DNA from 3 places in the Gordonia sp. JH63 genome. Region 3 is predicted to be linked to each of the others. Evidence: predicted binding sites of a transcription regulator. Region 3 holds the regulator's gene; each other region holds the start of a gene.
What was found. Region 3 encodes LexA, which represses DNA repair genes until DNA is damaged. Its sites were predicted from a motif close to CGAACANNTGTTCG; they were not measured.
Positions count from the first base shown of each region.

Region 1 (9,368 bases), 1.2 Mb from region 3:
GAGATCATGCGCGCCAAGCCGTCGGCCGCCAAGGGCCGCTACATCAAGAAGGTCACCGTCTCCACGACGACGGGCCCGGGCATCCCGGTCGACCCGGCGGTCACCCGCAACTTCGCGGAGGCACCGCAGGCCTGATCTGATCAGGCGCACTGACACCCACGAGGGGCCCGGCATTCCGATGCCGGGCCCCTCGTGTCGTGTGCAATCACGCGTGGTCAGCGAGTATGCGTGCGAGTGCAGCTTCGACCGGGGTCAGCGGTGGGGTGGTGAGGTGCTCCGGCGGTGTTCGCGGATGGACGAGTTCGCGGTAGGCGAGTTCGAGGCGCCGGCCGCGGTCGCCGTAGCCGACGGCGTCGGGGCGCGACTGGTCGCCGGACCTGGTGGCAGGTCCGTGGATCTCGTTGCGCACGGTGTTCAGGTGTTGTGCGAACCGCCGGGGTATGTCGGGTCGGCGGTTGATGTGTTCGGGGTTGGGCGGTGCGCCGGGTTCGGCGTTCAACCGCCACAGGCAGCGGCCTTCGTCGGGGCCGGATCGGGCGATGCGGGTGGTGTATTGGCCGGGTTGGTCGCCGACCATGCGGTTGTGACGGGGACAGGCCGGGGCGAGGTCGTCGATGTCGGTGAGACCGCCCTTGGCCCAGTCTCGTTCGGCGTGATGAAGCTCGACGTGGGTGGCGGGTTGATCGCACCCGGGTGCCGAACACACTTCCCCGTCGGGACGGGCGAAGGAGACGAGGCGTTGTTCGCGGGTGGCCAGGCGTTTGCCCCGTCCGAAGTGCAGGGGGACGGTGGTGGCGTCTTTGAAGATCGCGAGCCAGGGTTGCATGTCGGCGGCCATCGTGATCAGGTCCCGGATGGGCAGCAGGGTGCCGGTGGCGGTGGTGGCGAGTCCGGCTTCGCGGATGAGGTCGTTGAGGTCGGCTTTGATGATCAGTTGCACGGGTAGCCCTCGGTGCGAGGTGCCGAGTGTTCCGTCGGCGAAGCCTGCGGCGAGTGCGGCATCGAGGGCGTCGTGATTGGTCTGGGCGAGGGTGCGTTGGTCGCGGTCGGCTGCGGCGGTCAGGGCGTCGGGGTCGGCGGCACCGGCCGGGCCTTGGGGCGAGGCGGGGTCGTCGGGGTTGTTGAGTCCGGGTTTGCCCCACACGGCGAACATCATGGTCAGTCGGGCGGCGAGTGCGGGGGTCAGGGTGCCGGAGATCTTGGCGGTGCCATCGGCGCGTTGCCGACCGATCCACAGGCCGCGGCGTCGTTTCTGGTCGGTGTCGTCGGCCAGTGTGCCGTCGGGATCGAGGTGGGCGAGCAGCCGCGAGCCGAGCTGGGTGATCTCGGCAGGCGTGTGGGCTTCGGCGATCTCGGCCATCTGCCGCTCAGCGGCGACCTGTACATCGTGGTCGATGGTGCCGGGGATGCGGTCGAGGACGTCGAGGGTGGCTTGTACGTGGGCGGTGCCGACTGTGCCTTGTGCGAAAGCTTCGGCGAGGCAGGGGTATTCGGGTGGGAGGACCTCGCCGCCGAGGCTGGTCCGGTGGGCGGTGGCGTCCATCTGCTTACGGCGGCGCATCGGGTTCGAGACTCGTAGCCGGTGGGTCATGTACTGCATGAGGGTGCGGCAGCCGGCCTTGCGGGGTAGGTCGCGGGCCTCGACCTGATCGATCTGCCGGTCTCCGGCGACGGTCAGACGCGCGATCGCGCGCTCGGTCTCCGCGGCCACGTCGGCGAGTTCGGCATCGGTACACGGCGACAGGTCCACGGTCTGCAACTCACCGAGGATGCGGTGCAGGTCGGCCACCAACTCGAGGGCGCGCGGTCGCCGCGCCGCTTGTTCGTCAGACATGGTCGCCCCCGAGAACCGTTGCCGCGAATGTACGTTCGAGTGTACACCGTTGCGAGCGCGTTGCAAGCCAAAACTGATGTTGTGCAACGCTATTCGGAGCCGGTAACTTGTCGGTGCCTCGTGGTAGGGGGTCCACCGACTACTCCGTGGGGCGGCGGCATGACGATCGCCGCGGCCCCACGTGTTCAACGGGGCGTCCCGCGACTCACTCCAGCCAGTTGTTGCCCCCGAGGTCCAATTGCGCGACATCCAGGGACGGGGTGATACCGGATTCCGGTGCGAGGCCGTGGCTCTCGAGAACGCCGCGCATGATCTCGGCGGCGTCGATGTTGAGTGGGCTCGACACCCACATCGCGTACGGCAGGTTCACGAAGCGGTTCTCGCGCACGGCCTTCAGGTTCCGGCTCGCCGGATTAGAACGCAGGGCGGCGATCTTCTCGTCGACCGACTGGCCGGGATAGTCGACGAACACGATGACGTCGGGGTCCGCGGTGGTGAGGCGTTCCCAGCTCACGGCGGTCCAGGTGTCCTCGATGTCCTCGGTCGCGTTGCGCGCGCCCGCGGCGTCGATGATGCCCTGCGGGCCGCCGAAGGATCCGGAGGAGAAGATGGTGTCCGAGACGCTGTCGAAGACGAAGACCGTTGGTTTCGCGGCGGGTTGTGGTGCGGCGCGCAGCTTCTCGAGGCGGTCGGCCACCTCGTCGGCCGCGGCGGCGCCCTGCTCGGGATTGCCGGTGAGGGTGCCGATGTTGCGCAGATCGGTGTCGAGCGCGACCCACGGGTCCATTGTGCCGCGCTGCGCCTCGCCCTCGGTCTGCCGGCACGCCTCGGACAACTGGTACACGTCGATGCCGTGTCCGGCGAGGATCTCGGGTGTGATCCCGCGCGATTCGCTCATGCCGTAGTTGTATCCGGCATACAGCACTTGGGGTTTCGCCGCGACGATGTTCTCGAGGGTGGGACGTTCGGTCGCGACCTCGTTCAGGGTGTCGACCTGGGGTCCGTACTCGAGCCGCAGGATGTCCTTGTCCCGGGCGAGCGCGCTGACCGCCACCATGTTGTCACGGGCACCGGCGGCGAGTGCGATCGCAATCATGCCGCCGTCGTTGACGAACAACCGGTCGAGGGGTTGCGGGAAGGCGACGTCGGCTCCGCAATTGGATACGGTGACAGTGCTTTCCGACGCTGCGGTGCTGTCGGTTCCGCAGGCGGTGGCAGTTCCCAGGATCAGTGTCGCCGCCACGATGGCGACGGTCGGGTGGACTCGGGACGTACGTATGGTCAAAGGATGTCCTCTCACGGGATGTCTTTCGTCAGAGCGCTGGGGGCGGGTGTGGTGGTGGGAGTGTTCAGGAGCAGATGGGGCAGGCCCGTCGATGGATGGTCGACGACGGTGCCGGACACCTCGAAGACGTCGGCCAGCAGAGCCGGCGTCAGCACCTCGACGGGTGGTCCGTGCACGATGACTCCGCCGTCGGAAACCACTGCGACGGAGTCGAAGTGACGCAACACCAGGTCGAGGTCGTGCATCGCCGCGACCACGGTGGCGTCGAGTTCGTCGAGGATCTCCATCAGTCGTAGTCGCCAGGCGGCGTCCAGGTGATTGGTGGGTTCGTCGAGCACCAGGATCGGGGTCTGCTGAGCGAGCGCGCGGGCGAGGACGACGCGGTGCCGTTCGCCGCCGGACAGCTGGGTGCACGAGCGGGTGCCCCAGCCGTCGAGCCCGACCTGGATCAACGCGCGATCGACCACCGTCTTGTCGTCGGAACTCCCGGTGGACCAGGCCGACCGGTACGGGGTCCGGCCGAGGCCGACCGCCTCGCCGACCGTCAGCTCCGCGGAGGGCTGTTCCTCCTGGCCGACCACCGCCATCGACATGGCGCGGCGTCGCGAGGGGATGCGGTGGAGGTCGTCTCCGTTCACCTCGACGGTGCCGGCGGCCGGGCGTTCGAGACCGCACAGCGTGCGCAGCAGGGTGGTCTTGCCGGAACCGTTGGGCCCGACGATGGCCAGTCGGGTGCCGGCGGGGACCGCGAGATCGACATCCCGCAGTACGACGCGGCCACCGCGACGGCACGCAAGCGCAATCGCGCGCAACGACATCGACGATGCGCGGGCGGGGTCGGTCACGAGCCACCCCCGAACACGTACTGGCGTCGTCCCATGAGGAACAGGAAGATCGGTGCCCCGATCAGTCCGGTCACGATGCCCAGCGGCATCTCGCGCGGTGCGGCCGCCACCCGCGAGATCACGTCGACCCACACCAGGAAGAGCGCACCGCCGCAGACCGCCACCGGCAACATCGCGCGGTGGGTGGCGCCGACCAGGAGTCGCGCCGCGTGCGGGACGATCAGACCGACGAAGCCGATGCCGCCCGCCACCGCGACGAGTACGCCGACCAGGAGACCCTGGACACCGAACAGCGCGTTGCGCATCGCGCGTACCGGCACGCCCAGCGACGTCGCGGTGTCGGTGCCGGCCGCGTAGGCATCGAGCCAGGAGTGGATGGCGAGCATGGCCACGACGGTGGCCAGCACGACCACCCCGGCGATCTGCACTTTCGCCCAGGTGGCGCCCGCGACGCTGCCGAGCATCCAGAACATCACGTTGTCGGCGGCGTGCGGGTCGGCGGCGGTGAACACCAGCAGCGACGACAACGCCATGAACGCCGAGGACAACACCACCCCGGACAGGATGAGTCGCAGCGCGGTCAGCCCGCCCTGGGCGCGGGCCACCAGGTACACCGTGACGGTGGCGGCCAGCGCGCCGAGTAGCGCCCCGCCGGACAGCGCCCAGACGCCCAGTCCCGCGAGCACGCCGAGGGTCATCACCGCGGTGGCCCCGACCGCCGCGCCGGCGGACACACCCAGCAGATACGGCTCGGCCAGCGGGTTGCGGACCAGGGCCTGCATGAGTGCGCCGGCCAGCGCCAGCCCGGCTCCGACCAGCGCGGCCAGCACGGACCGGGGCAACCGGAGATCCCAGATGATGACGGCGTGCGCGGAGTCGAGCTCGGCCCCGGTCATCCGGCCGACGACGGTGTGCCACACGTCGCCGACGGGGATGGTCTCCGCGCCGAAAGCGGTGGCCAGGGCGATGCTGAGGAGGGTGAGGACGAACAGTACTGCGGCTAGCGGCGTCGACGGGAGTCGCCGGACCGACGGGGCGGTCGCGCTCTCGGTCGTGCCGTCGGTACGACGGGACACGGGTGGTACTGCCTATCGGTCTGGGTATCTGTGCGCGAGATACACGATGGACTCGAGCGAGAACGGCCGGTAATCGGACTCGGGATCGTGGCGCCGGCGCCTTCCCGGGTCGCCCCGGTGTCCGCGCCGAATCCGTCTCCCATACCGTTGCGCGCCAGTCCCGGATTCACACCGGGTTCCCTGACACCCACGTGTGCGGGTGTGACCGTTCTCGGGGCTGAACATACCAACAACGATTCGCTACACCTGAGTCAGATGTCGCAGTTCGTGGTTCTGGGCGCAACGATGCGCGACATCGGTGCCCGGACAGCCGACACGCGAGCACCTACGCTGGGGGCCGACGATCGACGATCCCGACGCGGAAATGGTGAACCGATGGACGTACGAGACACGAAGCTGGCCATCATCGGGGCGGGTGCGGTGGGCACCGCGATCGCCTACTCGTCCCTCATCCGAGGTGTCGCACGGACCATCGCCCTCCTCGACATCAACGCTGCCAAGGTGACCGCCGAGGTGCTCGACATGTCGCATGGCCTCGAGTTCGTGCCCCGCGCGGACATCATCGGATCCGACGACGTGTCGGTGTGTGCGGACGCCGACGTCGTCGTGTTCACCGCCGGCGCGAAGCAGAAGCCCGGGCAGTCGCGCCTCGAATTGGCCGAGGCGACAATCGGTCTGACACGCGCCATCCTCCCCGGGGTGCTGGCGGTGGCGCCGAACGCGATCTATGTGATGGTCACCAATCCCGTCGACATCGTCACCTACGCCGCCCAGGAGATCAGCGGGCTGTCACCGCACCAGGTCTTCGGCTCGGGCACGGTGCTGGACTCGTCCCGGCTGCGATTCCTGATCGCGCAGCACTGCGGGGTCGCGGTGCAGAGCGTGCACTCCTACATCGTCGGCGAACACGGCGACAGTGAGATCCCGCTGTGGAGTTCGGCGTCGATCGGGGGCGTGCCGCTCACCTCGTGGACGCCGCTGCCCGGCCGTCCGGCGATGGACGCCGTTGCGCGCGAACGTATTCACCACGAGGTCGTACATGCCGCGTACACCATCATCGAGGGCAAGGGGGCGACGAACTACGCGATCGGTCTGGCCTCGACGCGCATCGTCGAGGCGATCCTGAACAACGAACACCGGGTGCTGCCGGTGTCGACGCGGGCGGACGGCATCGAGGGGCTCGACGGCGTGTGCCTCTCGTTGCCGACCGTCGTCGACCGCGGTGGTGCCCAGACCCGGCTCGATGTCCCGCTGTCGGACTCCGAGCGGGCGGGTCTGCTGGCATCGGCGGAAACGCTGCGCGGGATGCAGGCGCGGTTCGGGTTCTGACGTCACACGGGGACGGTCCCGCGCAGGAACTCGAGCTGATCGGCGACCACCCGCTCGAAGTCGGCGCCGACGTAGATGTCGAAATGTCCTGCCGGATAACGAATCACTCGCGCTGCCGGGGCGCGGCGGGCGTACCGGGCAGTCGGTCCGGCCGGCGCCACGGTGTCCTCGTCGCAGATGCACACGAGCGTGGGACAGGTGAGCTTTCGCAATGCCCGACCAGGCGTGTGCAGCGGGATGGCGAGACCGGCCCGCGCGGCGACCTCGTTGATGAACTCCAGGTCGTCGGGCACCAGCGGCAGGTATCCCGACACCGCGTCGGGTGCCGTCATCAGGGCGGCCGAGCCGGACGCACCGGCGAGGCCGACGGTGACCGGCGGACGGCCCAGCGCCGAACCCGCCAGATCCGCGAGCGCGCGCACGGTCACCTTTGCCCCGGACGCCACTCCCAGGGCAGCGGTGGAGGCTATTCCACTGGTGAAGGGGCACTGGGAGATCACCGCGGCCACCCGGCCGTCGCGTTCGCCCGCGACGAGGGCGTGCCCGCCGCCGAAGGAGGTGCCCCACAGCACTATCCGTGAGGTGTCGACACCGCTGAGTGTTCGGGCGAAGGCGATTGCCGCGGCCCAGTCGTCGAGTTGGCGGCGAATGGACAGCAGCTGTCGCGGTTCGCCGTCGCTGGCGCCGAAGTGGCGGTAGTCGAACACCAGGCACGAGTATCCCGCGGCGGTGAAGCGCTCGGCGAACGCGTCCAGGCGCATCCGCCGGACCGCACCGAGCCCGTGCGCCATCACGATGACCGGCGCCGGAGTGGTTCCCTCGGGCAGGTACCACCAGGCCCGGCATGTCGTCCCGGACGAATCGAACTCGACGTCGTTCCTGATCATCGTTTCCCCCGCTGTCGGTGGTTGCCTGGCCGGACTGTACCAATACGCGTTGTCGAATGGCAGGCTCGTGGCAGGCTGTGGAAAGCGAGATGGAACCCGACGTCGACGCTGCTAGCGTCTGCCGTCGTGAAGAGATTGATAGCGGGGGCGTTGATCGCCGGAACAGCAGTATTCGGATTGGCCGTGGGCGCGGGTGATTCCGACGCCAAGATCAAGCCGGGCAACTACAAACATCAGCAGCTCATCTACGGGGTCATCCCGACCCCGGAGTCGAACGTCCGGGTCATCGGCAACGGGTTGTACACCGACTACTACGGACTCGGACCGTGGAATCTGTCGCGTCAGCAGATCCAGCACACGAAGAGTGGTGGCGTCGTCGCGTTGACCGCGGACCCGCCCGTGCAGTGGTACCAACGGGTCGAGTATCGGCGTACCAAGAACGGTTACACCGGTACGACGTACATCCTCGGCGGCATCCCGACCGGCAACGTCCTGCTCAAGGAGCAACCCCGCCGCTGACCCCGCGCCTTCCGATCCCAGGTCCGGCCGATGGCGTGTCCGTCGGCCGGACCAATCTTCGCGTCGCATGCGCTTTTCGCCGGCCGGAACCCGTAGTGTCACTTCGTCACGTTGAGGTGTCGGGGGACACTACGAAGAAGGCCAAGCACGATGCGTTGCTCGCGAAAGATGGTTCTCGGATTCCTGGTCGCGGCGTCGATGACGATCGCTCCGCTGATGGTGGCGGCACCCGCCGCGGCGGCAACCGACTACGCCAATTGCACCGAACTGCGCGGCGACTACCCGCACGGTGTCGGCAAGACCGGCGCCGTCGACTCGACGTCGGGTACGCCGGTCACGACGTTCACCGTCGACGACGAACTGTACGAGGCGAACTCCGAGAGCGACCGCGACGGGGACGGCATCGCCTGCGAGAAGCACTGAGCGTGCGTCACACTGGGTGACGTGTTCACCCAGGTCGAGGACGAGAACCGCCGGTTGCTCCGTGCGCGCGACGCCATCGACCGCTCCTACGCCGACGACCTCGACATCGCAACGCTCGCCCGCATCGCGCTGATGTCGCCGTCGCACTTCATCCGCCGGTTCCGGGCCGTGTTCGGGGAGACGCCGCACCGCTACCTGCAGCGTCGGCGCATCGAGCGGGCCTGTGCCCTCCTTCGGACCACCGACGTCCCGGTGCTCGACGTCGCGTTGCTGGTCGGCTACGACAATCCTGGCACGTTCGGCCCGACGTTCAGCCGAATCGTCGGCTGAAGTCCCACGGCCTACCGGCAGCGTGTCGCTCCGATTCCCGTTCCCGGTTGCTTCGTGCGCCGGTGGACCAGGCCGAGCGATGCTGCCACCGGGGTCCCGCGAGCGGCCGAAGTGAGCGATTTCGGAGAAGCGCCGGCCGGGCCGCCGGTCGTATCGTCGGGCGCATGATCAACGGCATCGGTATCCATTCCGTCTACGTCCTCGATCAGGACGTCGCACTCGACTTCTACGTCGGCACACTCGGTTTCACGGTCGACACCGACGTCGACATGGGGTTCATGCGGTGGTTGACGATCGCGCCGCCCGGTCAACCCGACCGGCTCATCCTGCTCGAGAAGCCCGGGCCGCCCGCGCTTTCCGACGAGACCGCCGCGAAGATCCGCGACCTCGTGACGCAGGGGGCGATGCCGGTGACGATCCTGTCGACCGACGATTGCCGCGGCACCCACGCGGCGCTCGTCGCGCGCGGCGTCGAGTTCACCCAGGACCCCGAAGACCAGCCCTACGGCACCGACTGTGCGTTCCGGGACCCGTTCGGCAATGCGTTGCGAATGACCCAGCGGGCCGTCGCCGCCCGGCCGATCCGAGCCGAGGACATCGCCTGCTGGGCACCGGACGATTGACCTGGTCCGCCGACCATCCCGACCGGCACGCAGGCGTTAGATTCGTGCCCATGGCGGTCCGTCTCGACAGGTACCTGAGCAGCAACCACCCGGACATCGCGATCGCGGCAGCGTTGCTGTTCCTGGCCGGGCTGGTCGACGCCATCGCGTTCGTCGTGCTCAAGGGCAGCTTCGTCGCGTTCATGTCCGGCAACTCGACGATCCTGGGAGCGTCGAC
Region 1 is NZ_CP047235.1:1,146,244-1,155,611, forward strand. Features, by position in the region: gene rplA (50S ribosomal protein L1) at 1-135, shown strand, start outside; gene GR168_RS05175 (HNH endonuclease signature motif containing protein) at 206-1,834, opposite strand; gene GR168_RS05180 (ABC transporter substrate-binding protein) at 2,040-3,077, opposite strand; gene GR168_RS05185 (ABC transporter ATP-binding protein) at 3,131-3,937, opposite strand; gene GR168_RS05190 (iron ABC transporter permease) at 3,961-5,040, opposite strand; cobalamin riboswitch at 5,087-5,265, opposite strand; gene GR168_RS05195 (L-lactate dehydrogenase) at 5,416-6,369, shown strand; gene GR168_RS05200 (alpha/beta fold hydrolase) at 6,372-7,256, opposite strand; gene GR168_RS05205 (hypothetical protein) at 7,383-7,775, shown strand; gene GR168_RS05210 (excalibur calcium-binding domain-containing protein) at 7,926-8,198, shown strand; gene GR168_RS24215 (AraC family transcriptional regulator) at 8,220-8,528, shown strand; gene GR168_RS05220 (VOC family protein) at 8,693-9,151, shown strand; gene GR168_RS05225 (DUF1275 family protein) at 9,202-9,368, shown strand, end outside.
Region 1: GR168_RS05175 (HNH endonuclease signature motif containing protein) is a predicted target of LexA. The motif match lies at 1,859-1,872, and genes of this name have one in related genera.

Region 2 (9,368 bases), 430 kb from region 3:
CCTCGTCGCCGGACGAGCCGGCACTCGACACCGACGAGACGGTTCCCGATGCGAAGGAGGTCGCGACCTCCGCGGTCGACGAGCAGAAGCCGGTCAAGATCTGGCGTGCGCTGCTGAGCCTGGCGTTCATCTCCGCCGTGATCGGCGGGGCGTCGAACTTCTGGGTGCAGGGCTTCCTGACGACCTGGCTGCCCCAGTACCTGGGCACCGTGGTCGGGCTGTCGCTCGGTGAGGTCGGTGCGGTGACCACCGTGCCGTGGGTGGTCGGCGCGCTCGTCCTGCTCGGACTGGGTGCGCTCGGGCACCGGATGCTGCACCTGGGGAGTTCGGCACATCGGGCGATCGCCGTCCCGTTCGGCTGCGCCGCGGTCCTGGCCGGGTTGTGCTTCATCGCCATCCAGGCGTCGTCCGGGATCACCGCGGTTGCACTGCTGTGCCTCGCCGGTGGATGCAGCCTGGCGTTCCCGATGACCGCCACCGCGATCGGTTACGCGGTCGGCGCTCGGCAGCGACCGATCCTCATGGCCACCCTCGGCGGCGTGGCGTCGTTCGGCGCGGTCATCTCGCCGATCCTGGTCGGCTGGCTCATGACCGACGCGGGGTATGTGTCGCCGCCGAAGGGTGAGAAGCCCAGCGCGGAGATGGCCGACAACATGGCGGCCGGCGTGCACCAGGCGTTCACGATCACCGGCATCGTCCTGCTGGTCGGCGGCGCACTGTGCATCGCCTTCCTCCGGCCGGAGCGACTCGGTGCCATTCTGCAGAAGCGTTACGTCCAGGAGCCGGTCGAGGCCCGGTCCGCCTGAGTGCCCGACCACCGCGACGATTCGATCCCAGGAGAAGACATGTCCGACAACGTGATCAGTGCCATCGACCCAGGCATCTTCCGAAATGTGATGGGGCACTATCCCACCGGCGTGGTCGTGGTGACGGGACGCGGTGACGACGGCTCCGTGCTGGCCATGGTCGTCGGGACTTTCAGCTCGGTGTCGATGGACCCGCCGTTGGTGTCCTTCATGCCGATGAAGACCTCGCGCACCTTCGAGAAGATGCGGGCCTGCGAGTCACTGTGCATCAACATCCTCGGCGGTGAACAGGAGGACGTCGTCCTCACCATCGCGCAACGCTGGGAGGACAAGCTCGCGGGTATCGACTGGTTCCCCTCGCCGTCGGGCGATCCGGTTCTCGCGGATTCGGTGGCCTGGATCGACACCCGCATCAGCAACGTCGTCGAAGCGGGTGATCACTGGATAACGCTCTGTGAGGTGCGGGATCTGGCCGTGACCAACCCGGTATCGCCGCTGATCTTCTTCCAGGGTGGCTACGGCAGTTTCGTGTCGACGTCGCTGATGGCCCGGATGGACCACGAGATCCTGCCGACGATCCACGCCGCGCACGCGGCGCGCCCGCAGGTGGAGGCATTGGCGACGTCCGTCGGCTGCGAGGTGTCGGTCCTCACCGCGGTCAGCCGCGACGAGATGGCCGTCGTGTTGTCGGCCACCGCGCCGGGTGTCGACCGTGAGGAAGGTCTGGCGTACCGCATCCCGATGGTGCCGCCCATCGGGGACACGTACGTGTTCGACCAGGACGACGAGACCCGGGAGCGGTGGCTGGCGAAGCTCCGGCATGCCGACGATGATGTGCGACAGGTACATCGCGACCGTCTCGACTTCGTGCGGCGGCACGGTTACCTGGTGTCCTTTCTGCCCGATGCCTCATCGACTGCGTACGAGGAGATGCGAGAGGCGACGAAATCCTATGAGCGAGGGCGGTTGACGCCTTCGCAGGAACGCGAGATCTGCGAGTCCATCGGGAAGTCGGCCGTCGACTATCGCCTCCGCGAGGTGCGACCCGATCAGACCTACGACGTCGGTTCCGTCGTCCTGCCGATCCGGGACTCACGCGGCGGATACTCGATGACGCTCCGGTTGTCGCAGTTGCCGCTGGGCGTGAACGGCTCTGAGGTCGAGGCCTGGATCTCGGAGGCGCGTGCGGTGGTCGAGGTGCTCGGCCGATGAACGATGTCGATGCCAGGATCTCGGCGCTCGTCGCGCGGGTCGAGACCCTGGAGGCCGAAGCCGAGATCCGACGAATCCAGGCTCGATACATGTTCCTCTGCGATACTCCGTGTCCCGAACCCGGTCTCGCCGACGACGCCGAGCGCATCGAGCGCATCCTGGACCTCTACACCGACGACGCGGTGTGGGAGGGCGTCGGCGAGTACTACGACGGACAGTTCGGGCGCGCCGAGGGCAAGCAGGCCATCCGCGAACACTTCCAGCGCTTCTGGAGCGAGAAGCGGGACCCGGCACTGCTGCTCAACGCGCACTACCTGACGTCGGAGCAGATCCACGTCGACGGCGATGACGCCGAGGGACAGTGGATTCACATGCAACCGTGGCTCTTCGGCGACGGGACAGCGCTGTTGCGGTCGAGTCGGCTGAACAACGCCTTTCGCAAGGACGACGGCCGGTGGCGGATCACCCGTACCCGCACCGAGAACGTCTTCATCGCGCCGCTTCCCGACGGATTCGCCGAAAGCTACCCGTCGGGGTCGGTGTTGATGGGCTGAGGCGGGCGAGCGTGCGGCGTTCACGTCGGTCGGATCGCATGCGTTGCGACTGTGTTCGTAGGTCGGCGGCGATGTCGCGCAGCGACGCGCGCCGAGTCGCGCCGTAGACGAGCCCCGGCAGCGCGGTCATGGGGAGCATCGCCCATGGCGGTTGCGTCCGGTTGTAGATGTATCCGAGTGTCGCGGCGTACTCGGGTCGATCCCGGGCCCGGCGGTTGACCTCGTGCTCGAGCGGCGACGGTGGGGTGCCGGACGCCAGGAAGTTCGTCCACTGGTAGATCTCGACGCATTCGCGCTCGCGTCTGCTCGCCCAGGCCGCGGTGGCGGTGTCGACGGCATCGGGGTCGGGGTCACGGCTTCGCAGGATGGGTGCCAGTTCTTCGCCGAGCAGGCGGCCGTACCGGTAGGCATCCCGGATTCCTTTCGCGGTGACGGGATCTTTGAAGTGCCCGGCGTCGCGGGCAGCGCCCATCCCGGTCCGCTCGACCGGCGGAAGTAGGATTCGATGCCCGTGCACGACCGCACGCGTGAGGTCATCTCGGCGCCGTCGAGACGGCGTGCGAGTCCGGGTAGCGCGGCGACTCCCGCCAGGTAGGCATCGGTGACCCGGCGGCCACGGAACTCGCCGTCCATTCCGATCGGTGGCTGCAGCAGGCACAGCGTGTGGCCGCCGTCGCACGGGAACGCGGTCCCGAGGAGACCGCCGACACGCCATTGGGAAGCGATGTGGCGCAACTCGGTTCGTGGGTCCGTCCAGTACGCGAAATAGCAGGAACGGCCGCTCGGCGTGGAGACCAGCGGGATCTGGGCATTCGCCGCCCGCGCCACCATGCTCGTGCGCCCGTCCGCGCCTATCACCACGGGGGCGACCGCACGATGCTCATGTTCGTCCTCGTCGACGTAGACGACGCCCGCCGCGCGGCCGTCGGTCCAGATCAACGACGTCGCCCGGCACAGTTGCCGAAGGTCGGCGCCGGCGGCGACGGCGGTTCGCTGGAGGGCGGCGTCGAGGTGCGAACGACGTAGGCACATCGCGTAATCGATGCCCGAGACCGGCGAATACGTGGTCCGCCAGCCGATGTCATCGAGAGCGGCCTCGGCTGTCGGAAGTCGCGGCGCGCCGGCGTCCTCGACATCGGGCAGAGCGCCGAGCGTGTGGATCTCGGCCATGGTCGACGGCCACAGCAGATGAGTCGACAAGGTGTCGGACGGAAAACGTGCCGAATCAATGAGAAGAACGCGTAACCCACGGCTGGCCAGCGCGATTGCCGTTGCGGTGCCCGCGCATCGGGCACCGACGATGACGGCGTCGAATTTCTCGGTTCGCACGCTCATCGCGAACTTCATCCACCGGCTCGGTCGCGGACGGATGGAACGATAGCCGTTGCGTGTGTCTCTGCGCAGCGGTTTCACAGGACCGGCTCGAACCACAGCCACGCCGCGCCGGGTGCTTGCTACGAGTCGGGGCGCCTCGTCGTCTTCTACGTCGACGCTGCGGCTTCGTGCCGGTTTCGACGTTCCTGCCAGACGAACACGCCAAAGAAGGTCAACCAACCGACGATGACAAGTGTTGCGGCGATGTACGATTCGCTCTCAATCCACCCGCCGGCGGCGAGTCCGCCGAGCAAGCCGGCTACGGTTATCGCGATGTGTGCCCGAGTTATGTGTCCGATTCTACTGGGGCGGGGTCGTCCTTCGATGGGTTGCGACGGGCGATGCCGGACGGGACGGAACTCGAATGCGCAGCGGCTCCCTGTCATTGTCCTATCTCTGGCCCGCGGTTGATGCGGTCTGCGAGTTGATGTCGCACGGTCGAGCGCGTTCATCACTGGTTGCGTCCGGGGGGGCAACGGCGTGCCTGTCCTTGACGTCGCGGTGGTGAACGGCCGCGTCGCGAGGTCGACATTCGCCGCATGACTTCACCCACCGTGTCAGGGTGTTCCTGACCGGCGATAGGGGTAGCGGCGGTGTTCAGAACGGCGGTGGGTTGGCGTCGTTCCAGCGCTTCTCGGCGCGTTGCTGGCGTCGGAAGTCGTTGTCGCGTTGCGTGTTGAGTCTGTCGCGGGCGGGGTGATCGGGTGACCGTCTGGGGAAGAGTTTGTTGAACAGGTCGCGTCCGCTGAAGGCGTTGCCGACGAACATGTGCCCGGTGGGTGTGGTGAACCAGGCGGTCTGGAGTTCGTCTTGGTGGTCCTGCCAGCTGGTGAAGGTCTTGATTCGGTGATGGAACCGGCACAGCGGTTTGAGGTTGCGTGCATCGGTCGGGCCGCCGCGCCGCGGGTCGGCGTGGTCGAAGGGTTCGGTGTGGTCGAGATCGATCTGCCAGACCGGGGCGTTGCAGCCGGGGAAGGTGCAGCACAGTTCACCGGCACGCACCAGCGCCTGCAGCTTCTTCGACGGGGTGTACCGGGTTGTCGAACTGTCCGCGCCGGGAGGCGATACCGGTGGCGCGTCGGGCGCGGCGGGGGTCGGTGCGGGATGGATGTAGGTGCGTCGCGCTTCGGCGAGGAGTTCTCGCGCGGTCTCGGCGTCGATGATGCCGTGGCGGTCGAGGAAGGCGGGATCGTCGTCGAGACCGATCAGGGTCGACAGGTTCACCACGATGTGAAAGGTCGCGCGCGGTGCGGGCGAGTCCGACGGCGAGGCGGTCGGCACGGCCGGGTCATCGACCGCGGCGTCGGCGTCTGCGGCTGACGGGTCGACGACGGTGTCGGCCTCCACCATCTCAGCAGCTGGTGCAGGCGTCTCGCCGGTCTCCACTGTCGCTGCGTCGAGGTCTGGTGCTGTGTCGGGTTCGGTTGCGGTGGTGGCGCAGTCGTCGCAGAGGCACGTGATGGCGGCTTCACCCCGCGCGAGTGCTTTGAGGGCGTCGACTCGGCGATTGGCCAACTTTCGAGGGTCACCGGCGTGGACCGCGGTGGCCATCGCCGTCAGGCGGGCGTCGAACTCGGCGGCATCAGCATTGGGCAGCGTCCCGGAGATCCGGGACTGCCCGGGCGTGAAGCGATCAGGAGTGACGGTCACCTTGCGGTCGGACTTCACTCGCTCCTTGCGTCGGCGGATCGCGTCGGGTGCCCACTTGGCGACGATCGAATCGACCATGGCGGTGAACCGGGCCGTCGACATCGGTGCGCGGGCGAAGATCGCTTCGGCGAGATGGGCGTCGACGGTCTGCATCTCTTCGTCGTCGGTGATGAGATCGGTGCGCTTGAGAGCGATGAGGAAGCGGCGCTTGTCGATTCGACCGCACGCCAGTGCGTGCCCGGTGAAGGAGAGTCGGTAGCGCAGTGCGTCGCCGGCCTCGATGAGTTCTTTCGCCTCGGCCGGTGTCACGGTGAGGGTGGCACCGACTTCGGCGATGGCCTGTTCGAGACCGTTGGGCCCGAACTGCTCGTAGGGGTTCTCGCCCGCGGCCACTCGCGCGGACAGGTGCTCGAAGGCTTCGATGGAGTCGAGTTCGCCGCTGTGCGTCTCGGCGCGCCGCTGTGCGTAGTCCATCTCGCGTTCGTCGTGAATGAGGCTGGCAACGACCATCATTCGATGCGCGGACGCCGCCGCCAAGCCCGCGCAGTGATTCAGGACCTCGACGAGTTCGGATGCGGAGAGTTCATGGTCGGGACGAAAGCGCGGTTCGACCGACTCCTGTGACGAGTCCACCGCCGTGGATTCGGCCCCCGCCCCCGATGACATGACACCAGAGTACTCGAAAACATGTTCGAGTAAAGTGTTGATTTTCAACTTTGTCAGACTCTCGTCGAATGAAATCACGACGCACCGACAGGTCGGAGGGTGCTCACTGCCTACCGCAGTCGGGGTGCAGACTCCACAGAGCTGCTCACGGTGCCATCATGATGTGGCTACAATCGACAACTCGTAGTCCAGGGTCAGGCGGGAGGTAGAACGCAGCGTGACCACCATCGGCGATCCTCGCTTTGATGCAGGCATTCTCACCATGAGCGACGCGGCTCGTTATCTCGCCATCAGTCAGCAGACGTTCCACCGCTGGGCGAAAGGCTACGACCGCGGGGAGCCGCTCCTTCATGTGGTGGACGCGCCACAGCGAAAAGCGAACGTGTCCTTCATCGCCCTGACCGAGGCATACGTACTCGACGCCCTTCGCAGCGCAGGCGTTCACGTTCGCAAGATCCGTCCCGCGCTCGAGCAGCTGCGACGGGACTTCGGCCGTGACTACGTGCTGACAGCGCCGAATCTGGCCACAGACGGTGTTGATGTCCTGTGGGACTTCGCCAAGACCCGAGCCGGTGCCGGGCTCATCGAAGCGCGATCCGGGCAGAATGTCATCCGCGAGATCGTCCAGGACTACATCTCATATGTCAGTTGGGACGGTGAGCATCCGAACCGCCTACAACTACGCGAATGGGAGCCGGAGAAGGTCATCGTCGACCCAGACGTTGCGTTCGGGCAGCCGCGGTTCGGAGCATCAGGACCTCGCCTAGCGGACGTCGCTGCAATGCTGAAAGCCGGAGAGGACGGCGAGGTCGTTGCCGAGGAGTTCGACATCTCGAGATCCCAGGTTCGAACCGCCGCCCGCGTCCTCCTGGGCCGCACCGCCTGAGTTCTATCTGGACGAGAACATCGCCGGCAGGACCTTGCGGCGATCGATCGAAGAGCTCGGCTATATCGTCCATACTCCGGCTGCGGTGTACGGAACTCGCGCGGCAGCCGAGGGGACGCCGGATGAACGCTGGCTCCGTGATGTCGGCCGGAACGGGTGGGCGGCAATAGGTCGGGACACCACAATTCTCGTCACGCCTTCGGAATTGCAGGCCTACAAGCGCGCTCGCATCCACCTGTTCCTGTTTCACGGTCAGGCAACCAGGCAGTAGCTGATTGATGCCCTCCACGCGAACCTGCGCGACATGTGTACGCACTGCATGAGCGGCACCCCGTCCGTGTGGCGCGTCTTCGGAGGCCCGCGCCCGCGTCTCGAGCAGCTGATGTAGCGAGTTGTGCCTGGGTCGTGCGAACTCGCTGTCAGCGGTGTCCGTGTGGAAGGCCGATGCGGATCAGTCGTGGGTCTTGCGTGATCTCGCGTACCTCGAACGACGGGTCGATCTCCTCGGTGAAACGGTCGACGACCAGAGAACCGTTGCTGTCGAAACCGATTCGGTGGTGGGTCAGCCTGGTTGTGAACTTCCAGACGGCCATCTCCTCGATGTCGGTGGTGACCGAGTCTTCACACCGGACGCATTCGAGTGCTGTGTCGCTGTCCGGGTCGTCGGTGTGTTCGTCGCACGGCTCTCGGTCTGAGGTGACGAGATATCCGGGGGTCCACAGTGAGCCATCGGTCGGAGGCCATTCGACCGAGTACCACTCGCCAGGGGCGATGCCGTACGTGCTGATGGCCTCGTCCAGGACAGCTTTACGGTCGGCTTCGGTCCATACGACCTGGGGCGGAATCGCCACGTCTTCGATGGGATCGATTCCGGCGTAGTCGGCGGGATCGCCGAGCAGTTCGGTATCGGTGGCATCCTGCTGACTTGCCGGACCACCTGAGCGGTGCGAGTCGAGCGTCGCTGCTTCGGCTGTCGCCGCGTCGATCTCGGCTGCGAGATACGCAGCGGAGTTCATCCGCTCATGAACCGATTTCGCTGGGATCCGCGAGACGAGCTCGTCGATCACTGCCTGGTCGGCGGCGTACAGCACTTCGGAAACCTGGCGCAGAGCGGTTCTTCCATCCTGCACCGGAATTTCGGACGCCTTGGAGTCCCACGTTTTGGTGGCGATCTGATCGCGCCGGTCAAGCATGTCCGACACGAGCGAACTGATGTCGTCTGCGGACGTCGTGCCAGGTAGGAGCGACAGCTCCCGCAGATCGGAGATGACGCGAGTGAATCGGTCGCGTGCATCAGAGGACCAATCGATCCAGCGTTCAGTCATCGTCATCTCCCGGGGCGTTCTCTGCTGCGAACCTAGGTGCCATCATCTCCATCTGCTCGAACACCGTGGTGATGGCGGCCGGCTGCTTGTCCGGCGGGTATTTGTACTTGACCAGCAAGCGTTTGATGGAGGACCGCAGTTTCGCGCGCACGTCGTCGCGGACGGTCCAGTCGAATTTGGTGTCGCGCTGCATGATCCGGACCAGCTCGCGCGCAATCTGGGCGAGGACTTCGTCGCCCTGGAACTCGACCGCCGACTCGTTCTTCGCCACGGCGTCATAGAAGGCGAGCTCGTCCTCGCTCAGAGCGGGGGAGAAGCGTTCACCGCGGCTTCCCTCCGCCGCCACTTCTTTGGCTATCGCGATGAGCTCGGCGATGACTTCGGCGGAGGTGATCTGTTGGTTGGTGTAGCGCTTCATCAGATCGGTGATCCGCTCGGAGAAGTCACGCTGCCGAACTACGTTGTTCCGCGTTGCACGCGCAGATTCCTCGGTCAGGGTCGCGCGAAGCGCTTCGATCGCCAGATGCGGGTTGGTGGCGGCCTTGGCCTTGGTCTCGAAGTCGGCCCCGAGGTCGGACAACGACGGCTTGGGAAGTCCTGCCGCGTCGTAGATGTCGACGATCTCACCGCTCGCGGTGGAGCGCGCCACCAACGACGACAGCAGGCGTTTGATCTCCTCCGGAACCGGGCGACCTTCGGCCTGCCGGTCGGCGGCGTCGAACTTGCCCATCCAGACGCGGACTTCTTCGTAGAACTGGACCGTCGGCCGCAACTCGCCGAGCGACTTCTCTCCACCGGCCAGTGCCCAGGCTCTTGCGAGGTGGGCGGAGAGGGCGCGGTAGCGTCCGCCGAGAGTCTCCTCGCCGTCGGACACGACGTTGCCCGGGGTCTCGGG
Region 2 is NZ_CP047235.1:1,882,478-1,891,845, forward strand. Features, by position in the region: gene GR168_RS08505 (MFS transporter) at 1-806, shown strand, start outside; gene GR168_RS08510 (flavin reductase family protein) at 846-2,018, shown strand; gene GR168_RS08515 (nuclear transport factor 2 family protein) at 2,015-2,572, shown strand; gene GR168_RS08520 (FAD-dependent monooxygenase) at 2,699-3,907, opposite strand; gene GR168_RS08525 (HNH endonuclease signature motif containing protein) at 4,544-6,262, opposite strand; gene GR168_RS08530 (DUF433 domain-containing protein) at 6,480-7,148, shown strand; gene GR168_RS08540 (hypothetical protein) at 7,568-8,473, opposite strand; gene GR168_RS08545 (type I restriction endonuclease subunit R) at 8,466-9,368, opposite strand, start outside.
Region 2: GR168_RS08525 (HNH endonuclease signature motif containing protein) is a predicted target of LexA. The motif match lies at 6,277-6,290, and genes of this name have one in related genera.

Region 3 (9,368 bases):
GGACATACCCCGAGGTGAGCCCCTTGGCAGTGGTGATCATGTCCGGTTCGAGGCCGAATCGTGCGGAGGCGAACCAGGATTCGCCGCCGATGCGGCCGAAGCCGGTGACGACCTCGTCGACGACGAAGAGGATGTCGTGGTCGCGGCAGATGTCCCGCACCTCGGCGAGGTAGCCCTCCGGCGGGAGATAGATGCCGCCCGCCCCGATGATGGGCTCGCAGAAGAACGCGGCGATGTTGTCGGCGCCCACGCGCTCGATGAGACCGAGCAGGCTCTTCGCGTCGTCCCATTCGACGTTCTGGACGTCGTGCATGAGTTCGCCGTAGCCGTCGTGGTTGAGCGGGATGCCCGCCAGCGAGGTACCCGCGGCATGCATCCCGTGATAGGCCTTGGTGCGGCTGACGACGACCCGCTTGGATTCGCGGCCCTGCTCCACCCAGTAGCGGCGGGCGAGTTTGACCGCGGTGTCGATCGAGTCGCTGCCGCCGGAGGTGAAGAAGATCTTCGATCCGGGTACCGGCGCGATGGCGCCGAGCTCCTCGGCGAGCTGCAGGGTGACGTCGCTCGCGAAGTCACCGAAGTTGGAGTAGTGCGCGAGGGTGCCGAGCTGACGCGCGACGGCGTCGGCGATCTCGGTGCGGCCGTGCCCGACGTTGGTGAACCACAGTCCGGCGGTCGCATCCAGGTAGGAGTTGCCGTCGCGGTCGAAGATCCGCGCACCCTCTCCCCTGGTCACGACGAACGGCCCGCTCGCGGTCACCGCACCCATGTCGGCGAAACCGTGCCACAACGATCCAGTACCAGTGCTCGAACCATCAGCCATGGCCCCATGATGCCGGTCCACGCGGCCCACGCGGCCACTGGGGTGAACCGGCCTCGGCGCTTCCCCATATCCTGGAGTGATCATGTCGGCCCCGTCCTCGTCACCTGACCCGTTCCCGTCTCCACCGGACACCGCTGCATCGGACATCCCCCGCTCGGATCTGCTCCGCGCACTCGACGACGTGGGCCTCGTCGACGCCGACCGGTTGCGTCGTCGCATCGATCGGCTCGCCGCGCGCCCGGATGCCGCGAAGCGGCGACAGTTGGTCGCCGATGTCGACAAGGCACGCGCCCGTCTCGACCGGCGGCGCGCGACCGTGCCGATTTTGCGCTTCCCCGACGAACTACCGGTCTCCGCCGCACGCGACGAGATCGCCGAGGCGATCCGCAACCACCAGGTCGTGGTCGTCGCGGGCGAGACCGGCTCGGGCAAGACCACCCAGCTCCCCAAGATCTGCCTCGAACTCGGGCGTGGCATCCGCGGGTCGATCGGGCACACCCAGCCCCGGCGCATCGCCGCGAGCTCGGTCGCCAAGCGCATCGCCGACGAGACCGACACCGAACTCGGCGACGCGGTGGGCTACTCCGTCCGGTTCAACGACCGGTCGGGCGCCGACACCCTCGTCCGGGTCATGACCGACGGCATCCTGCTCCGCGAGATCGCCACCGACCCCATGCTGCGCCGCTACGACACCCTCATCATCGACGAGGCCCACGAGCGCAGCCTCAACATCGATTTCATCCTCGGCTATCTGCGCCGCCTGCTGCCCCGACGCCCCGATCTGAAGGTGATCATCACCTCGGCGACGATCGAACCGGCGCGCTTCGCACGGCATTTCAGCACGCCGAAGACCTCGGTCCCGGTCATCGAGGTATCCGGACGCACCTATCCGGTCGAGATCCGGTACCGACCGCTGAGCCTGCAGGAACGACCCGACGACGGGGACGACGCCGGCGGCGGCGAACATGCCGACCTCGACCAGATCCAGGGCATCGACGCCGCCGTCGACGAACTGTGGGCCGGTGGCCGCGGCGACATCCTCGTGTTCCTGCCCACCGAACGGGACATCCGAGAGACCGCCGAGGCGCTCCGTCGACGAACCGGCGGCAGCAAGGGTCCCGGTGCCGAGATCGTGCCGCTCTATGCGCGACTGTCGATCGCCGAGCAGCAGAAGGTGTTCTCCCCCTCCGACGGACGCCGGATCGTGCTGGCGACCAACGTCGCCGAAACGTCGGTGACCGTGCCCGGCATCCGCTACGTCATCGACACCGGCACCGCCCGTATCAGTCGGTACTCGACCAGGACCAAGGTCAATCGTCTTCCCATCGAACCGGTCTCACAGGCCAGTGCCCGGCAGCGGGCCGGTCGATGCGGTCGTGTCGCCCCGGGCGTCTGCATCCGTCTCTACAGCGAGAACGACTTCGACTCCCGGCCGGCCTTCACCGACCCGGAGATCCTGCGCACCAACCTCGCGGCGGTCATCCTCCAGATGACCTCGCTGAAACTGGGTGAGATCGCCGAGTTCCCGTTCGTCCAGCCGCCCGACGACCGCGCGATCCGCGACGGTATGGGTGTTCTCACCGAACTCGGCGCCATCACCGTCCCGCGCGAGGGCGGGCCCCCGCGACTGACCCCGATCGGCCGGTCGATGTCGCGGATCCCGGTCGATCCCCGGGTCGCCCGGATGCTCATCGCCGGACACGAACTGGGTTGTCTCGACCACCTTCTCGTGATCGCCGCCGCGATGTCGCTCCCCGATCCACGGGAACGGCCGGCCGAGCACCGTGAGGCCGCCGACGCCCAGCACCGGCGCTTCGTCGTCCCGCAGTCGGACTTCCTGTCCTACGTGGAGCTGTGGCGATACCTTGGCGAACAGCGCAAGGAGTTGTCCGGCAGCCGCTTTCGGCGCATGTGTGAGCGCGAGTACCTCCACTTCCTGCGCATCCGGGAGTGGCAGGACCTCCATCGACAGCTGACCGAGATCGTCAAGGACCTCGACTGGTCGGTCGCGCCCACCGAACTCGACGCCGACGCCGTCCACCGATCCATCCTGTCCGGGTTGCTCAGCAACATCGCCGCCCGCAACACCGAGGGCCGCGAGTTCACCGGTGCGCGCAACACCACGCTGATGATCTTCCCCGCCTCTCCGCTCGCCAAGAAGCCGCCCGCCTTCATCATGGCGGCCGAGGTCCTCGAGACGTCGCGCCTGTTCGCCCACACCGTCGCCGGGATCGATCCGCTGTGGGCCGAGAAACTCGCCGGGGATCTGGTGAAGCGCACCCACAGCGAGCCGCACTGGTCGGCGAAACGCGGAGCGGCGATGGCCTACGAACGCGTGACCCTGTACGGGGTCCCGCTCGTCGCCCGCCGGCGCGTCGACTACGGCCCCATCGACCCGGTGGTCTCGCGGGAGCTGTTCATCCGGCACGCTCTCGTCGAGGGCGATTGGCGGACGCAGCACGCCTTCTTCGACCGCAATCGCAAGCTTCTCGAGGCCGCCTCGGACGTCGAGAACCGCACGCGCACCCGGGGTCTGGTGATCACCGAGGACCAGCTCTTCGAGTTCTACGACCAGCGGCTACCGGCCGAGGTCACCTCCGCCCGGCACTTCGACACCTGGTGGAAGAAGACCCGCCGGGTCGAACCGGATCTGCTGGATCTGCGCCCCGAGGACGTCACGGGAGGCACCGACGTCGCGCCGACGGACTATCCCGGCGCCTGGCAGCAGGGCGACACCCGACTCGAACTGCGCTACCGGTTCGAACCGGGCGCACCCGACGACGGCGTCACCGTCGTGATCCCGCAGGCACTGCTCCCCCACGTCCGACCGGCCGGCTTCGACTGGTCGGTCCCGGGCATGCGCGCCGAACTGGCCACCGCACTGGTCAAGTCGCTACCGAAACAGTTGCGCAAGAGCATGTCACCCGCGCAGCGGTTCGCCGAACTCGCGCTCGGCCGGCTCACCCCGCGCAAAGAGCCGCTGGCCACCGGGCTGGCGCGCGAGCTCTCGGCGATCACCGGGATGCGGGTGACCGCAGCCGATTTCGACACCGACCGGGTACCGCCGCACCTGCGCATGCATTTCGCGGTGGCCGACGACTCCGGACGGATCGTCTCCCGCGCCGACTCGTTGCCCGAACTTCAGCAGACCGGAACGCCCGCGGCGCCGAAGACGGTGTCGCGCACCCTGTATCGGACCTGGACCGCCGACGGGATCGGTTCGCTCGCCGAGCAGACCACGGTCGATGTCGCGGGGCAGCGGCTGACCCGGTACCCGACGATCGACGTGGTCTCCGACGCGAAGGGCCACGCGCGGGGCGTCGTCGTCGTCGATGCGGCTAGCCCGGAGACACGAGACCGCCTCCTGCGACGCGGGATCGTCGCCCTCCTCGACCTCGCGATACCTCCGCTGCACAAGCGGATCGCCGGCTCGCTGAGTCCGGTCGAACGACTCGCCCTGAGCCAGAGCCCGTACTCGACCACCGAGGCACTGCTCGCCGACTGCACCCGACGGGCCATTCGGGACACGGTCGCCGACATCGACGACGCAGAGCTCGCCGCGGTTCGCTCACCACAGTCCTTCTCGGCGCTGCTCGAACGGATCCGGCCACGGGTCGCCGCGGCCGCACCGGACTACTTCTCGCTGGCCGTCGCAGCCCTCGAACGGATGTCCCCGCTGCGGGCGGCGATCGACCGGCACGCCGGTTCGCTGGCTGCCGACGACGTCGCCGAACAGGTCGCCCACCTCGTGTTCGACGGATTCGTGGCGGCCACCGCGCGACGCCACCTGGAGAATCTGCCGCGCTATCTCGACGGCGCGCAAGCACGTCTGGAGGCACTACCCGCGTCCGCAGCACGCGACCAGGCCGGGGTGGCCGCCGTCGATCGCGTCGTCGAACGGTGGGCCCAGCGCATCGAACAGGTACCCGAGCACCGGCGGGCGGTGGTCGACGACGAAGCGCAGTGGCTCGTCGAGGAGTTGCGCGTGGGGCTGTTCGCCCAGCGTCTCGGCACCGCGTTCCCGGTGTCGGAGAAACGGGTCCTACGAGCTCTGGACCGACTCGGCTGACACGGGTTCGGCGAGCGCGCTCCCGGATCCCGATGCCGCCTTCAGGTCGTCGATCTCGCGCTGGAAGTCCTCCACCGAGTCGAACGACCGGTACACCGAGGCGAAGCGCAGATACGCCACCTCGTCGAGATCGCGGAGCGGACCCAGGATGGCGAGTCCGACCTCGTTGCTGGGGATCTCGGCCGATCCACTGGCGCGCACCGTGTCCTCGACCTGCTGGGCGAGTTGCGCGAGCGCGTCCTCGGCGACGTGGCGGCCCTGACAGGCTCGCCGCACGCCGCGCATGACCTTCTCCCGGCTGAATGGTTCGGTCACGCCGTTGCGTTTGACCACCGCGAGCACGGCGCTCTCCACGGTCGAGAACCGGCGACCGCACTCCACACAGGAGCGACGGCGGCGGATGGCCTGCCCTTCATCTGCGACACGCGAGTCGATGACCTTGGTGTCGTCGTTCTTGCAGAAGGGGCAGCGCATCGTGTCCTCACGCAGGTCGCGGGACGCTGGAACGCACCCGAAGCGTGCGCCCCGCCGCTTGTCGGCCGGCCCCTGTGACATCGAGGATACCGCCCGGCCTCAGCGGTACCGGGGGGTGAGCAGGGGCTGGCCCACCTGCAGCGCGCTCGACCCCAGATCGTTCATCGCGACGATCTCGTCGATCACGACCTCGCGCGGCATCTCGGGTGCCACCCGGCCGGCGATCGAGCTGAGCGAGTCCCCCGAGCGCACGTGGACGACCTCGGCACTCACGGCGGACGGGGTCAGCGAGTCCGAGTAGTTCTGGCCCACGACACCGAACACCCACACGACGAACGCCAGCCCGACGCCGGCGAGGAGCGCGACCGCGGTGCGGCGGCGGCGACGGAACACCGCCGCGTCGGGTCCGACCGGGCCACGCCCGCGCACCCCGACCGAAGAACCACAGTGGGTACCGCCCACCCGCGGGGTCACCGGCGACGCACCCCGCGGTCGGGTGCCGGCCGGCCGGTTGTCTATCGGGCGGCCGCCGTCGGACAGCGGGGCGCGCGTCCGGACCCGATCGGCGCGGTCGGTGGGGGGCCGGACAGCGTCGGGACGGTCGGTGCGGACGGGAGCGACGAGAGTGGCGGTGCGCATGGTGCCCTCCGGTGTTCTGGTGTCTGGATCGTGCGGGGTGTGGCGGTCGGTGTTCGAACATCGATCAGATGTTCGATGCACTGATGTTCGAATTTGTAGCACGACGTCCCGACAAAGTCTCGCGACACATCGAACAAATGTTTGAGGTGCCGGTCGCACTCCGCTAGGCTCGGACCCGGCGCAAGCCATCTACCAGCACGTTCCGAAGACGAGAGGAACCGAACATGAGTGACACCGGCGATAGGCGCGGCCGAGCGCGGGGCGCCGACGACGAGGCCCCGTTCGACGCCGCCGCCGCCGAGGCCTCACTCACCCCGCGACAGGCCGGGGTCCTGGAGGTGATCCGCCGCTCGGTGCGCGAGCGCGGTTATCCGCCGAGCATCCGGGAGATCGGCGACGAGGTCGGCCTGGCCTCGACGTCGTCGGTGGCCCATCAGTTGCGGACGCTGGAACGCAAGGGGCTGCTCAAGCGCGACGCGAACCGTCCCCGTGCGGTCAACATCGCCCCGAGTGACACCCCGTCGCCGGACACCCCGTCGGCCGGTCAGCTGCCCGAGCCGACCTTCGTGCCGGTTCTCGGCCGAATCGCGGCCGGCGGTCCGATCCTGGCCGAGGAGGCCGTCGAGGACGTCTTCCCGCTGCCCCGTGAGCTGGTCGGCGAGGGATCTCTCTTCCTGTTGCGCGTCGTCGGCGAGTCGATGATCGACGCCGCGATCTGCGACGGCGACTGGGTCGTGGTCCGGCAGCAGAACGTCGCCGACAACGGCGACATCGTCGCGGCCATGATCGACGGCGAGGCCACCGTGAAGACCTTCAAGCGTCAGGGCCCCAACGTCTGGCTCATGCCGCACAACGAACTGTTCGATCCGATCCCGGGCAACGATGCCGTCATCCTCGGCAAGGTCGTCACCGTGATGCGGCGAGTCTGACCTCTCCACCGACCGAACCGTCGAGCACCGCCGCGGCAGCCTCGCGCGCCGCGGCGGGGTCCGAGGTGGCCAGGGCAGCCTCGGCGGCGGCCCGGCAGTCCGGTGCGGACACCTCGCCGAGCCGGGCCCCCACGGCCGCGGCAGCAGCCGGCGCGCTGGACAGCGAGGTGACCCCGAGACCGACGAGCACGCAGGCGAGGTTCGGATCGGCGGCGGCCTCGCCGCACACCCCGACCGGCTTTCCCTGACGTGCACCCGCTGCCGCGACACCCGCGATGAGGCTCAACACGGCCGGTTGCCACGGGTCGGTCAGTCCGGCGAGATCGGCCGACATCCGGTCGGCCGCCATCGTGTACTGGGTCAGATCGTTGGTGCCGATGGATACGAAGTCCACCTCGGCGAGGACGGCTTCGGCCAGGATCGCCGCCGCGGGCACCTCGATCATCACCCCGGCGACCAGACCACGGCCGCGGACCTCGGCGGCGAAGGTGCGCGCCTCCGCCGGCGAGGCGATCATCGGCGCCATGACCCACGGCGCGACGGCCGACCCCGACGCGGCCTGCGCGATCGCGTCGAGCTGATGCGCGCGGATCTCGGGGTGCGCCAGCGCGATCCGATCGCCCCGCACGCCGAGCGCTGGGTTCGATTCGTCGGGATGGGTCACGAACCGGAGCGGTTTGTCGGACCCGGCGTCGAGGGTGCGGATGACCACCTTCTGCCCGTCGAACGCATCGAGCACCTCCCGGTAGATCGCGGCCTGCTCGTCCACCGACGGTTCGTCGGCACGCTCGAGGAACGCGAGTTCGGTGCGGAAGAGCCCGACGCCCTCGACGGGGTACCCGGCCGCGGCGCGTGCCGACGATCCGTCGGCGACGTTGGCGAGCACCGCCACGGCCACCCCGTCGGCGGTCTGCCCCGGACCGGTCCAGCCGGCGACGAGTGCGGCATGCCGCCGATCCTCGTCGACGCGAGCCCGGGCCGCCTCCGCATCGGGCTCCACCTCGATCCGCCCGGTGCTGCCGTCGACGAGAACGGTTGTGCCGGGCTCGATCTCGTCCAGGTCGGCCACCGCCACCACGCACGGGATCCCCAGCTGGCGCGCGATGATCGCGGTGTGGCTGGTCGGTCCGCCGAGGCGGGTGACGAGGGCGATGGTGCTCGTGGGGTCGAGGCCCGCGGTGTCGGCGGGCGCGAGGTCGTCGGCGAGCAGGACCGACGGCACCTCCGGAGTGGGCACACCAGGTTCGGGTAGGCCGAGCAGTTCGGCGAGGACCCGGTCGCGCACGTCGTTGAGATCGGTGACCCGCTCGGCCATCAGTCCGCCGAGCTTGGTGAACACCGCCGCGAACTGTTCGGTGGCCGCGACGGCAGCGGCCTCGGCGGGGGCGCCCTTGCCGATGAGCGCGGTCGCGGCACCGATCCAGCCGCGGTCCTCGGCCAGGCCCGCCGTCGCGGCGAGCACCTCGGCCGTCACCCCGGTGTTCTGCGACGCGCGCGTGCGCAGCCGCGCGGCGACGGCGCCGGCCGCGGTGGCGAAGCGCGTGACCTCGTCGGCGCGCCGTTCCTCGGCGATCTCCACACCGACGCCGAGCTTCTCCGGCGAGTGGTCGGGTCGCTCGCCCGGCCACAGCGCGGGACCGTGGGCCAACCCGCCGACCACCGGGGTTCCCGTCAGGATCTGCGCCATCGTCTTGCCTCTCACTCGACTACCGATGTGACCACCGTTACAAAAAGTGCTTGACTTGTCAACACAAACAGGCGTAAACACAATTACTACAACATCCAATCCCACACGCCTCAACAAGCGGGTTGGTCGAAACCGGAGATCGGAGCGGTGTGTACGCCGAGGAGAGACAACAGGCGATCGTCGACGAGGTGCGACTCGCGGGGCGGGCATCCGTGGCCGCGCTCGCCGAGAAATTCGACGTCACCAGCGAGACCGTCCGACGCGATCTCGCGGTACTGGAACGCGCCGGACATCTCCAGCGGGTCCACGGCGGCGCCGTGCGCGCCGAGATCATGCGCACCCTCGGCGAGCTCGGGATCGACGAACGGGAGTCGAGCCAGATCGAGCAGAAGACCGCGATCGGCCGGGCGGCCATCCGGTTCCTGCCGCCCGACGGCGGCTCGGTGCTCTTCGACGCCGGCACCACCACCTACCGCGCGGCCGAGGCGACCGCTCCCGATCGGAGGCTCACCCTGTTCACCAACAGCCTGCCCATCGCCGGCCTGCTCGCGGGAACCCATCCCGACGGTCTCCATGCCCTCGGCGGACGCGTACGCGGTCTCACCCAGGCGACCGTGGGCGTCGACACCGTGGACGCGCTTCGCCGACTGCGCGTGACCACCGCCTTCATCGGGACGAACGGCCTGAGCGAGGCCCACGGGTTGTCGACACCCGACCCCGACGAGGCCGCGGTCAAGGCGGCGATGG
Region 3 is NZ_CP047235.1:2,314,454-2,323,821, reverse strand. Features, by position in the region: gene GR168_RS10510 (aminotransferase class III-fold pyridoxal phosphate-dependent enzyme) at 1-823, opposite strand, end outside; gene hrpA (ATP-dependent RNA helicase HrpA) at 906-4,892, shown strand; gene nrdR (transcriptional regulator NrdR) at 4,866-5,366, opposite strand; gene GR168_RS10495 (LysM peptidoglycan-binding domain-containing protein) at 5,466-6,005, opposite strand; gene lexA (transcriptional repressor LexA) at 6,230-6,934, shown strand; gene GR168_RS10485 (putative PEP-binding protein) at 6,912-8,621, opposite strand; gene GR168_RS10480 (DeoR/GlpR family DNA-binding transcription regulator) at 8,771-9,368, shown strand, end outside.